3 linked regions of the Pseudobacteroides sp. genome follow. The protein of the gene in region 2 interacts with the protein of the main gene of each other region in a pairwise test. Links are inferred from orthologs where the notes say so. Each region holds a gene or a part of one and is shown on either strand. Other genes may lie near its edges.

The links. Proteins that work in one complex are often made in the same cells at the same time.
Region 1: the proteins of rlmB (region 2) and tsaE interact in binary tests that used the Escherichia coli proteins (3 or more experiments, as listed by UniProt). The link is inferred for Pseudobacteroides sp. from one-to-one orthologs.
Region 3: the proteins of rlmB (region 2) and VIO64_RS15815 interact in binary tests that used the Escherichia coli proteins (3 or more experiments, as listed by UniProt). The link is inferred for Pseudobacteroides sp. from one-to-one orthologs.

The regions. Positions count from the first base shown.
Region 1 is NZ_DATCTU010000034.1:1,376-5,673, reverse strand. The notes cover bases 351-3,348. They hold tsaE (tRNA (adenosine(37)-N6)-threonylcarbamoyltransferase complex ATPase subunit type 1 TsaE), read right to left. Parts: upstream 2,079-3,348; coding sequence 1,623-2,078; downstream 351-1,622. Other genes in these bases: VIO64_RS06225 (amidohydrolase), read right to left, coding at 2,065-3,270; tsaB (tRNA (adenosine(37)-N6)-threonylcarbamoyltransferase complex dimerization subunit type 1 TsaB), read right to left, coding at 848-1,561; rimI (ribosomal protein S18-alanine N-acetyltransferase), read right to left, coding at 391-855. In the rest of the region: VIO64_RS06245 (ATP-binding protein), read right to left, coding at 1-204; VIO64_RS06220 (putative glycoside hydrolase), read right to left, coding at 3,566-4,298. UniProt on the Escherichia coli protein: Required for the formation of a threonylcarbamoyl group on adenosine at position 37 (t(6)A37) in tRNAs that read codons beginning with adenine.
Region 2 is NZ_DATCTU010000074.1:70,589-74,667, reverse strand. The notes cover bases 938-3,716. They hold rlmB (23S rRNA (guanosine(2251)-2'-O)-methyltransferase RlmB), read left to right. Parts: upstream 938-1,777; coding sequence 1,778-2,656; downstream 2,657-3,716. Other genes in these bases: sigH (RNA polymerase sporulation sigma factor SigH), read left to right, coding at 3,186-3,716; VIO64_RS23090 (NYN domain-containing protein), read left to right, coding at 2,685-2,840; VIO64_RS10920 (Mini-ribonuclease 3), read left to right, coding at 1,291-1,710; VIO64_RS10925 (response regulator), read left to right, coding at 938-1,078. Outside these bases: cysS (cysteine--tRNA ligase), read left to right, coding at 1-174; more of VIO64_RS10925, read left to right, coding at 716-937; more of sigH, read left to right, coding at 3,717-3,830. UniProt on the Escherichia coli protein: Specifically methylates the ribose of guanosine 2251 in 23S rRNA.
Region 3 is NZ_DATCTU010000098.1:54,636-58,840, forward strand. What follows is about bases 351-3,255. They hold VIO64_RS15815 (NAD(P)H-hydrate dehydratase), read right to left. Parts: upstream 2,625-3,255; coding sequence 1,077-2,624; downstream 351-1,076. Other genes in these bases: alr (alanine racemase), read right to left, coding at 351-1,062; VIO64_RS15820 (O-antigen ligase family protein), read right to left, coding at 2,813-3,255. In the rest of the region: more of alr, read right to left, coding at 1-350; more of VIO64_RS15820, read right to left, coding at 3,256-4,205. UniProt on the Escherichia coli protein: Bifunctional enzyme that catalyzes the epimerization of the S- and R-forms of NAD(P)HX and the dehydration of the S-form of NAD(P)HX at the expense of ADP, which is converted to AMP.

The DNA of each region.
Region 1 (4,298 bases), on a different replicon or contig from region 2:
TTTACCGGTACCGGTCAGGCCTGACATATAAATATTGTAGCCTCTTAATCTGATGTTGAGCCCGAATTCCATTGATTTAACAGCTCTTTCCTGGCCTATTATACCGTCTAGTGTTTGAAGCTCTGCAGTGCTATTAAAATCAAACTGTCTCGGATTGCACTCATTTCTGAGTTTATCATAAGACAACCTCTCAAAGCCTGACATTTAATTGCCCCCTTTGCGAATGTATTATCACAAAAAGCCTATTTATTATAATATTCTATATATTCAACTACTTAAGACAAAAACCCTTTTTTTTAATGATTTTTAATGAAAACCTAAAAGGCACCTGTTTGCTAGGTTTTAGGATATGCTTATAGATGTTTTATAGATGTTTTATAGATATATAAATTAGGAAGCATTAATGTCCATTTTATGCTTCCACATAATTACTGCGTCTTCACCATTGTCAGCATAATACGATTTCCTGATTCCTTCATTAATAAAGCCATACTTTTGATATAAATTTATCGCAGATACATTACTTTTTCTGACCTCAAGGGTCATTCTTTGTATACCCTTATTAATTGATTCTCCAATCATAAACTCTAAAATTCTGCTCGCTATACCAATTTTTCTAAATTCGGGGTGTACCGCAATGTTTGTAACATGACCCTCGTCAAAGACCTGCCACATACCGCCATAACCCACAGCCTTGCCCTTATAGATACCCGCATAATAATATGCAAATGAATTTTTAGTTATTTCCTCAATGAAAGCATTTTTTGACCATGGAATAGAAAAACTTAAACTTTCAACAATCATAATGTCATTAACATGCTCTAAATTCATTGGAACAACTTTAAAATCACTCATTTGACTTTTCTCCGTTTCTCTTGTCATACTCCTGCTCTGCCTGAGATTTTCTCAAATAAAACGGGATCATGTCAACAGGGCTTTCAACTTTACCATCGATAGCTCTTGCCAAAGCTAATTGTGCAACAGAAGATGCCCTATTTAAAATAAGGTTGTGCGGTGCAAAACTGCATTTTTGACCAAGCTCATTTAATAAATAATCCCGGTGTCTTTCTACACCGTCTCCCACAAAACATATATTTTCTTCGGTCTCAATAAGAATCTGCATCAAGCTCGCAATGGGCAACGCCATGTATTCTGACTCGCGGAGAGGCTGATCCTTAAACCTGTAGAAAGCAGTATATACCTGGTTATTCCTTGCATCCATTATTGGACATATTATTGCATTAGATGCTGGATAATTGTATGCCAATGCATCCAATGTAGGAATACTTACAACAGGCTTTTCCAGTGCATAAGCCATAGCCTTTATGCTGGTAACTCCAATCCTTAGACCGGTAAAAGAGCCTGGCCCTACTGATGCCGCAAAAATATCAATTTCTGCAGGATTAAGTCCCAAGCTTTCGGTAAGCTCTTTAATCATTGGCATAAGCTTTTGAGAGTGAGTCTTTTTATTATTTACAAAATATTCGCCTAAAAGCACTTCATTTTCAATTATCGCTACTGCTGCTATGGTTGATGATGTATCTACAGCTAATACTTTCAAATCGTATCTTCCTTTCAAAACCAGCATAAGTAAAATATATCTAAGAGGCATGGGGGAATTATTACATATCTTTAATACTGCAATAATTGTTCCCCACAAACTCTATCTCTATTATTCTCATATTAAAATCAGCATTAATATCCTTCCTGATTTCAACCCAGATATAATCAGAAGGAAGTATTTCCTTTATCATGTTTGCCCATTCTATAACAACAATACCGTCTCTCTCAAGGTATTCCTCAAAACCTATTTCAAACAAATCCTCCGGATCACCTATTCTATAAACATCGAAATGAAACATTGGAATCCTTCCCTGATACTCATTGACAAAAGTAAAAGTGGGGCTTGTTATATAACCTTGTACCCCAAGAGCCTCAGCTATTCCTTTTGTAAAAGCTGTTTTACCGGTACCAAGATCACCTATAAGACAAACAACATCCCCTGCTTTAAGCAGTTCACCAAGTTTTCTTCCAAGTGCCGCAGTTTCATCCTGCGAAACAGTTTTAAAGCTTTTCATTCTTTTCCCTTTCATAAACCAAAATGCCGTTTATTATAGTGTTCTGCACATTTGTCTTTAACTCTAATGGATTCCCATCAAAAATGACAATATCAGCATCCTTACCCACAGCCAGACTTCCAACCCTGTCGTCAATACCTGTAATTTTTGCAGCATTTATAGTTATCGACTGGAGTGCTTTCCTTTCATCCATGCCTTCTTTTACTGCCATAGCAGCAGACAGGCTTAAGTGCTGAATAGGAACACATGGGTGGTCGGTTGTTATTGCCACATTTACTCCCGCATTTGACAAAATCCCTGGAGATTTAATGCTTTGGTTTCTAAGTTCAATCTTTGATCTGTCGGTAAGCAAAGGACCTAAACAAGCCTCTACACCTTCCTCCAACAGAAGGTCCTTAATCATGTATCCTTCTGTACAATGCTCTATAGTAACTTTAATATCAAATTCCTTAGCAATCCTTAGAGCTGTCAAAATATCATCAGCTCTATGAGCATGAGCTTTTAACGGAACCTCTTTATTTATAATTTTAAGTAACGCATCCATTTTAATGTCATACTCAGGTTTGTCATTTTCCTCCGGATCATTATTATAATCATCCAGCATCTTTTTATATTCTTGTGCTTTTGCTAAATTTTCACGCAGCAGGGCCGCAGTAGCCATTCTAGTCATTGGAGTCTGCCTTTTCTCATTGTAAACGGTTTTTGGGTTTTCTCCAAAAGCCGCCTTAAGTGCTACAGGCTCCTTTAAAACCATCTCATCAACGCTTCTTCCATATGTCTTTAATGCTGCAAACTGACCTCCCAGAACATTTGCACTTCCCGGACCTGTAACTACTGTCGTTACACCTGCTTCCCTTGCTTCTACAAAAGCTCTGTCCATATGGTATACGCCGTCGATTGCTCTCAAATGAGGCATTACAGGATCGGTCATCTCATTTCCGTCATCACCCTCAAATCCCACAGAATCTTCCCACATTCCTACATGGCAGTGTGCATCTATAAAGCCGGGTAACACATAATTATTATTTGCATCTATAACAGTTTTAATTGAATATTTCTTTTCAATCTGTGTTTCACTAAACCTCTCCATTGATCCGATATCTACTATTTTTCCTTTATCAGCTAAGATATAGCCATTATCATAATCTGTACTTTCCATGCTTATAATTCTGGCATTTTTAATCAGTAACATTTTTACCTCCAAAATATGATAAATATTAATTAGTGATTTCTATATATAAACACATAATCCTGTTTTTTCTCTAATATTTTAATATATAGAAATGGTTATTACAACGAAAACTTTATTATGACTATATATTGATGACAAGGCCTGCTCCTTATCGAAGCAAGCCTTGTCATCAATATATGTTTTCTGTTTGTATTTTCTGTCTGCTTTTCTATCAGTCATTATTTATTTATTTTCTATAATGTAAATGAAGTCGCTTCAACTGCTTTTGCTAATAAAATTGTTTTTCGCAACATATCTACTTCTTTTGAAATGCATCCAGTGGATATTTATTTGCCGGATCCCATAATATCCATTCAGTATACCCCGCATCATATACAGCCTTTATCTGTGCTCTAATCTGTTCGGTTCCATATTTCTGATAATATCCTTTCCCGATCCATGGTGCAGTAAAGGCTTGCAAATATGGCCTGACATTAACTTTTATATTGGCTTGATTTAATCTCTTTTCACCTGATAAAAGCGTTTGGTATATAACATTATATGGCTCCAAGTCCGGCTTTGTAAATTTTACACCGTTTATTTCCTGTCCTACTCCGTTTTGCTGTATTGTTGCGTAATGGGATGGATAAACCATCGGTGAAAGGTAATCTACATGTTGAGCCAGCTTTTCCCAATTTTGACCGATTATTTTATCGTCGGCAGTAGCAACCGCAGATATTCCAAAAACATCAGCGGATAACTCTATGCCCCTTTTTGTATGAATTTCCTCATATGACTGCTTTAAAAATTCAGCTATTGCATCTGATTTGGTGTTGGGATCGAAATTTTCTCCAAAATATATGCTTTTTATATCACCATCATTACAAAACCTGACGTAATCATACTGTATCGCATCAAATCCATTATCTATCGCCTCAAGTGCAATTTTTATGTTATAATCCCAGGCAGACTTATTAAAAGGATTTACCCATGCTTTACCATTATTATCTCTCCACAGGCTTCCATCCTTTTTCTTGTATGCCAGCTCA
Region 2 (4,079 bases):
CAAAAGGAAAACAATAATAATCTGGATAGTGAAATTGAGGAATTGATAAATAACAGGCAGCAGGCCAGAAAGGATAAAAACTGGAAGTTGGCGGATGAGATTAGGGATAAGCTTAAAGATATGGGGATAGTACTTGAGGATACGCCCCAGGGAGTTAAGTGGAAACGAATTTAATAACTCTATAAATGTATTTAATAGAAGAAGGCGATTACTTTTATAATCGCCTTCTATTTACGTTCATGTTTGCAGAAGATGAAAAATTTGCTTATAAAAACAAAAAACTGCGGCTTTTGCTCTTGCCGCAGATTCCTCTATATTTATATCAAAAATAGGAGGTAAAAGTATAAGTGTACACTATTATTATAAAATTATATTTATATCTAGTCAATGTACAAATTGTTAATAAAAAGTTATTAATTAGTAAATTTTTTTATTCACTTTTCACAAATTGCACTATAAATTATTAGGAAGCTTTTTAAAAGCTAAGAATTTATTGATCTTTTTTGGGGTTTTATAATCTTTTTTATTATCTCGGGTTTATTTACATATCATTTGAAGTATGCTAAAATTATTATAAATAGAAATCAATTGCATTTATGCTTCAATTAAATTTTAACATTTTAATATTATAAATTTTTAATTTTCTAGTCTGTAAAATTGGTGTGGTTCTTTGTTTTCCAGAATATTATAGTAAACTTCAAATATGGAGAAAAATATGAAAGTACTTATTGCTGATGATGTATTATTCATGAGAAGATTATTGTCCAATCAATTAGCCAAATATGGCTATGAGGTTATAGAGGCGGAAAACGGTGAGGATGCGGTTCTCAAATGTATAAGAGAACAACCTGATTTGGTTTTTATGGATGTTGTTATGCCCAAAATGGATGGAATCACGGCTACCAGGCTTATAAAAAATGAGATAAGCGGCAAGATAATAATTTGCTCTGTCATAAGCGATAAGAATAAAGTGCTTGAAGCAATTAAGGCGGGAGCAAGCGATTATATAGTAAAACCTGTTAATGACAAACGTCTCCAGGAAACCATCAATAAGTTTTGCAGTGTGCCAAGTGAATAGTCAGGGTGAATAATTCTTAGGTCTAGTAACAGCTTTCTCATGCCTCCTATATATCATCAAACCTCGATTTTTATTCTTTCAGCCAATAAAAAATGAATATTTTGCAGTGGTATGTGTATTATTAATATGGTATAATGCAAATAATTGATTATTGTAAGATTTTAATTTAACAATATTATTAACAATATAAAAAGTAAGGTAAAAAGATATTGATGCTTATTGAATTTATCGAAAATGTATTAAAGGACAATAATGTAAGTCATTCGGACGTTAATCAGTACTCTCCTCTTGTACTAGCCTACATAGGTGATTCTGTCTATGAGGTTTTTATCCGTACCCTATTAGTGTCAAAGGGGAATGCACCTGTGTACAAGCTTCACAAGCAATCTGTTGCTTTTGTTAAGGCAAAAGCCCAATCCGATATCATTCATAGTATCATGGATAACTTAACTGAAGATGAGCAGGAGGTTGTGAGAAGGGGCAGAAACGCAAAATCCGGCACCATTCCTAAAAATGCTGACGTTGTAGAATACAAGTACGCAACAGGCTTTGAAACGCTGTTGGGCTATTTGTACTTGAAAAAGGATTACGGCAGGCTGACAGAAATTTTAAAAATGTCTGTATCTGTATAAATATATTAACTAAAAGAAAATATAATTACGTAAAATTTAAACATAATGAATTGAAAGAAGATAAATTATGAGTGATTTCAGAGGAAACAAGAATAGAAGAGATAGAAGAGACGGCAAACAGCCAAGAAGTTCAGGTGAATTTCACCTAGACAAAAAGAGAGAAGTGCTTGATAAACCTGACAGAAGTTTGGGGTTTGAAGGTGAAGATAAAAACTCAGACATATTAGAGGGCAGAAACCCTGTTTTGGAAGCGTTAAAAGCGGGAAGGACTATAAATAAGATACTTATTGCAAAAGGTGAGAGAGAAGGTTCTATAAAGCAAATTGCTGCAATGGCGAAGGAAATGGGAATAACTATCCAGGAGGTTGATAGAAGGAACCTTGACAGTATTTCCCTTACCAAATCTCATCAAGGTGTAATTGCTTATGTTTCTGTTAAGGAATATGTTGAAGTTGACGATATATTAAAGGAATCGGAGAATAGCGGAAAGCCTCCGTTTATTCTGATTCTTGATGAAATAAACGACGCACATAATCTGGGATCTATTTTAAGGACAGCCGATGCAGTAGGCGTGCATGGAGTTATTATACCCAAGAGAAGAGCGGTAGGACTCACATCTGTTGTAGCAAAGGCTTCTGCAGGAGCTATTGAATATGTACCTGTTGCGAGGGTAACAAATATTGCCCAGACCATTGATTATCTTAAGAAGAACAATATTTGGGTAATCGGAACAGATCAGACAGGTGAAAAAGAGTTTTACAAGAGCGACTTGAAAGGCCCTGTTGCACTGGTAATTGGCAGTGAGGGCGAAGGCATGGGCAGACTAGTAAGGGAAAAATGTGATTTTGTGGTTAGAATTCCAATGATGGGAAATATTTCGTCATTAAATGCCTCTGTTGCTGCTGCTGTCATGATGTACGAAATATTGAAGCAAAGAGGTGTGTAGAGGTATAGTGAAATAATAAGGCCTACAAATAAATATTATTGTTGTTTTTGAAGGCTATTTAGTAAAAACAGTCATGAAAAAAGAATTTTTTGATAGTATGACAATAGTGTTTACTAAACAATTTGATACTGCCGATAAATTATATCGAAAGATTTGTATTAAAATGAGGCATAACTTGTTTTAAGCTTGACAATAGGCAAGTTGCTCCTTATAATTTACTATATGTTGCCTTGACAATTTTAGGTTGCAAATGACTAGAATGACTGCAATGTAACTTTATTCCCACTGAATCAAATGAAAATATTAAATTATAGAAGTTAATTTTAATTGTTGAGTTTATTTAACAATGTTTTCTCTGATAAGGTATACCCCCGCCGGAAAGCATCCGGTCGGTTAAGTTTATAGATTTTAGGAAAAATTATTTTCCGATGGTTGAGCTGTAATTATTTGATACTGAATGTATGTTTATAATCCTGCTAAAGCTTTTGGGAAATATTGTAACAATAAAGTCAGACAGGGGGGCTTCAACTTGAAAACAAATGTACAAACCGGAATGGCCAATTCTTTTAGTACAATGCATGATGAGGAAGTAATATTAGATGCACGATCTGGTGACAGCATAGCCCTTGAATATCTTATCAACAAGTACAGGAGCTTCGTTCGTGCCAAAGCCAGAACATATTTTTTAATTGGTGCCGACAGGGAAGACATTATCCAGGAAGGAATGATCGGACTTTTTAAAGCCATCCGAGATTTCAGAGAGGACAAGTTGTCTTCATTCCGGGCTTTTGCCGAGCTTTGCATTACAAGACAAATAATTACTGCAATCAAAACAGCTACAAGGCAGAAGCATATTCCACTTAACTCTTATGTTTCACTTAACAGGCCCGTCTTTGACGAAGAGTCTGATCGCACCCTTATGGATTTGATAAGTGAGGAAAGCGTTTCCGACCCTGAAGAAATGATTATAAACAGGGAAGAGTTTAATGGTATTGAAGAAAAAATGGGTGAAATTCTGAGCGGCTTGGAATGGGAAGTTCTGTCACTTTATTTGCAGGGCAGATCATATCAGGAAATTGCTGAGGAACTGGACAGGCATGTAAAGTCAATAGATAATGCACTTCAGCGAGTAAAACGCAAATTGGAGAAATATCTTGAAGAAGGTAAGGTATAATCGCCATATTTCGTACAATATGGCACTAGACGATACATTGATTTTATGTTATAATTTCAATCGTCTCAAAAATATTTGATACATAAAGATAGCATTCCTAATTACGGGATGTTATTTTTGACCAATAAAGGAATAAACTGCGGGTGTAGTTCAATGGTAGAACATCAGCTTCCCAAGCTGACAGCGAGGGTTCGATTCCCTTCACCCGCTTATCGTGCCCTTATAGCTCAGTCGGCAGAGCGCATCCAT
Region 3 (4,205 bases), on a different replicon or contig from region 2:
TGAAGCAATTTCTTCTACGGAGATTTCATTACTTCCCTGTTTTCCGAACAAAACCACTTCATCACCGACAGATACTTCACTTGCAAGATCGGTGACATCTACGAGACACTGATCCATGCACACACGCCCAACTACAGGAGCAAACTCTCCATTTATCAAAACCTTTCCCTTGTTACTCATAAGTCTGGTATAACCATCAGCATATCCTATAGGTATTGTTGCAATTTTACTTACCCTGGAAGTCTTAAATGTTCTGCCATAACTTATACATGTATTATTCTCAACTTCCTTCACAAGTATTACATTTGCTTTCAAAGTCATAGCAGATTTTAGGTCGATTTTTTTTGCATCAACCTCATTGGACGGATACATTCCGTATTGGATAATGCCCGGCCTCACAAGATTTAGGTGCATGCTGGGAAATTCAATAATGGCTGCACTGTTGGCAACATGCTTCACAGGTATATACACACCTATCCTGTTAAGCTCGCTGCAGATCCCCATGAACCTTTCAAACTGCATCTCTGTGTAGCTTTTGTCCTTCTCGTCCGCTGAAGCAAAATGTGTAAAAAGACCCTCGACAACAATTCTTGGAAGCTTGCTTATTTCCAATACATTTTTTACAGCACTGTACCCGGGCATAAAGCCTACCCTGGTCATACCGGTGTCTATTTTAATATGGATTTTTACATTCCTTTTCTGCCTCACAGCTTCTTCAGACAATGCTCTTGCAAGATCATGGCTGAAAACTGCCTGAGTAACATTATATTTTATTATATCGGCAGCTCTTATAGGATCTGTATAGCTTAAAATCAATATGGGCACATCAATATTGTTTTTTCTAAGCTGTATGGCCTCATCAAGCATTGACACGGCAAGACATGTAGCCCCGTTTTCCAAAATGGTTCTCACCACTTCCATAACACCATGTCCATATGCATCTGCCTTTACTACTCCCATTATTTCCGATTTTTTATTTGTTATTCTTCTTATTTCCCTTAAATTGTGGGCAATAGCATCAAGATCAACTTCGGCCCATGCCCTGTTAAATTTCTGCTCCATTTTTACCCCTTCTTTTATATATATTGGTGTATTGCATAAGGCAGTTCTTCGATCAAGTCACCTGCTATAATCCCATATTGGCCCTTCTTATGTGCAGCCATATCCCCTGCCAAACCGTGGAGAAAAACCCCGGCAACTGCAGAGTCCTCAGGCGTAAAGCCCTGGCCTATAAATCCTGCTATTATTCCTGTCAGCACATCACCTGTACCTGCAGTTGACATCCCAGGATTTCCTGTGGGATTTATATAAATTCTCCCGCCAGGAGCAGCAATAATGGTTTTTGAGCCCTTTAATACCGTTATAACATTATACTGGGCGGAAAAATCCCCGGCATGTTTTATTCGGTCATTCTGAATATCCGAAATGCTCATTCCCATAAGCCTGGCCATTTCTCCCGGGTGAGGCGTAACTACCACGGGCACCTTTGCCTTTTTCAATATTGCTGCATCCTTTGAGACGGCGTTCAAAGCATCTGCATCAAGCACAATGGGAACACTTGCATTTACAAGTATCTCTTGTACTAGTTCAATAATGTCCTGCCGACATGAAATACCCGGACCAATTGCCGCCACATTCATTTTTTCCATTTGTTTTAATATATCTTTAGCGGATTCTTTGGAAAAGTGCTCTTTACCCTTATCCTCAAATGGTATAACAATGGGCTCCACCAACTGAGCACTGTAAATATTACCCAATACAGCCGGAACCCCAAGATACACAAGCCCTGCACCCGACCTTAAAGCTGCCTTTGCACAAAGGCAGCCTGAGCCTGTCATTCCCGTTGAACCGCTTATAATGAGGACCCTCCCATAATTACCCTTACTACTTTCCTTTATTCTTTTTGGTATTATATCGGACACATGCTCTTTATCTATAAGAGTTGTTTTCATATTTACAGCATCACATATTGACTTGGGTATACCGATGTCGGCGATTACAAGCTCACCCGTATGTTCACACCCGGGACTAATTAAAAGTCCGGTCTTTGGAAATGTAAATGTTACGGTTTTATGAGCCTTTATGGACTTTCCAAGGACTTTTCCCGTTTCACCGTTTACCCCAGAGGGAATATCTATCGATACAACATATTTTGAAGAGTCATTTACAAGTTTTACTATTTCCTCAATGATGCCTGTCACTTGCCCTTTAAAACCTGTTCCAAAAATCCCGTCTATAACGGCATCACAGCATTCCAGTTCCCTTTTAATTTCCGAAAGTATATTTTTATCGACGACTTCAACAGTCTTTATATTCATGTTTTCAATGATTTTTAAGTTTATTTGTGCATCACTTTTAACTTCGGATTTTTTCGAGGTAATATATACAGATACGTAGGCCCCTAGATTATTTAAATGCCTTGCAACAGCATAAGCATCTCCACCGTTATTCCCCTTACCCGCCAAGACAATAACCTTTTTTCCTTCCATGGCACCGATACTTCTTGTGGTCTCCTCTACCACCTTAAGTGCAGCATTTTCCATGAGAACAATTCCCGGTATACCTATTTTGTTTATGGTTTCATCATCCATTCTTCCAATTTGCTCCGGAGTTGCAACCTTCATATAAAACCCTCCACAATTTCCTACATATTAACAAATAAGTAAAATAGAACTTCCCGAGCTTAAGCCCATTATTAAGGGAAGTCGTATTTTACTTATTCCTTTTATATATTAATTATTATTAACCATTATATATTACTCATTATATATTACTCATTATATTGATCACTTTTAAATATCCTGAAAACCTTCTAGGCTTTATTGCTTATTCCTTCTCTTTTCCTCATTGTAATACTCAACGCAGCTAAAACTAATGCCACAATTACCCAGAAAATCAACATTACTCTTGGATAATACCATATATACTCAGCCAGTGCCATTACAAGGACGCTAACAATAGAACATATTCCTGCAATAAGAATATTGTTTATGTTTGCTTCTGCCTTATTTGACAAGTTTAATATGCACTTTTTAACAAGCCTCCCAATAAACCACACAAAAGTTGCTATGCCCATAATACCCATTTCAATCCATATCTGTATATATAAATTGTGGGCATGGGGCGGAACCTTGGCAGTGTATTGATAATAGTTTTTACAGATTCCCATAAATACATCTGTTCCTAATCCTATTCCTGCCTTCCAGTACTCAGTGAACATGGGCATAATGGTCTGGTATATCTTTATCCTGTACATAGCCGATGTATCTGCTTGAGTCAATGACATGAGTCTTCTGTATATACTTTGCGGCATAAAGGGTATAAACGCTATCCCTGCAAGTATAACCAGCGGCAGCAGCTTTTTGTTTTTAAAGAATACAAATATCAGCACCGATCCAGCAAAACATAGCCACGCTGCACGTGTGCCTGTCCAGACGAGGGATATGAGAGGTGGAACTGCCAATAATGAGTAAAGTATCTTTTTAAATACATTCTTTGAATTTAAAACTACTGCAAAATAAAAAGGTATTGTCATAAGCAGCAACTCGGCGTAGTTGTTGGGATTTCCCACAGTAGAAAAAACTCGCCCCTTTGCATCGGAGTTTGTCACAAGATCTATAAAGGCGGGATTAACCGGTATTCCCACTATTTTAGCCTGGTATATACCGAAAAGGCCTGTAAATGTGACTCCCCACAACATTATCTCTATAAAGCTGTTTATGGACCTTTCGGTATTTATAGAGCTTACTATGACTATGACCAGCAAAAAGCATGTAAGAAAAAACAGGAGAAACCTCATGCTGTCCATCGGGAAGAATGAATTGCCCACTGATAAAATCACACACAGCATAAACAGAAGTAGGGCAAAATCAAGTCCTTTAACATTAAAACTTTCAAACCTGTGAAATATTGTTTTTACAAAAAACATTGCTCCAAGTGCCAGTACGATGACTGTGGTGTATATATTGTACCACTTCTCATCAGGAACTGAAATAATATATACAATGCTTAATGCTATAACAATCTCTATCCTGCGAAGTATATTTACAGCAGATCTTACAATAAGGCTCTCTGCAAATATATGACCGTATTTTGTGTAATAGGTGTTTAAAAATCTTGGAATAATGTTCAAGGCTTTATCCAATACACTGACAAAAAAGCTGTACTCCAATACCCTTGAATAAAAATCTCTTCTCTTTATAAAA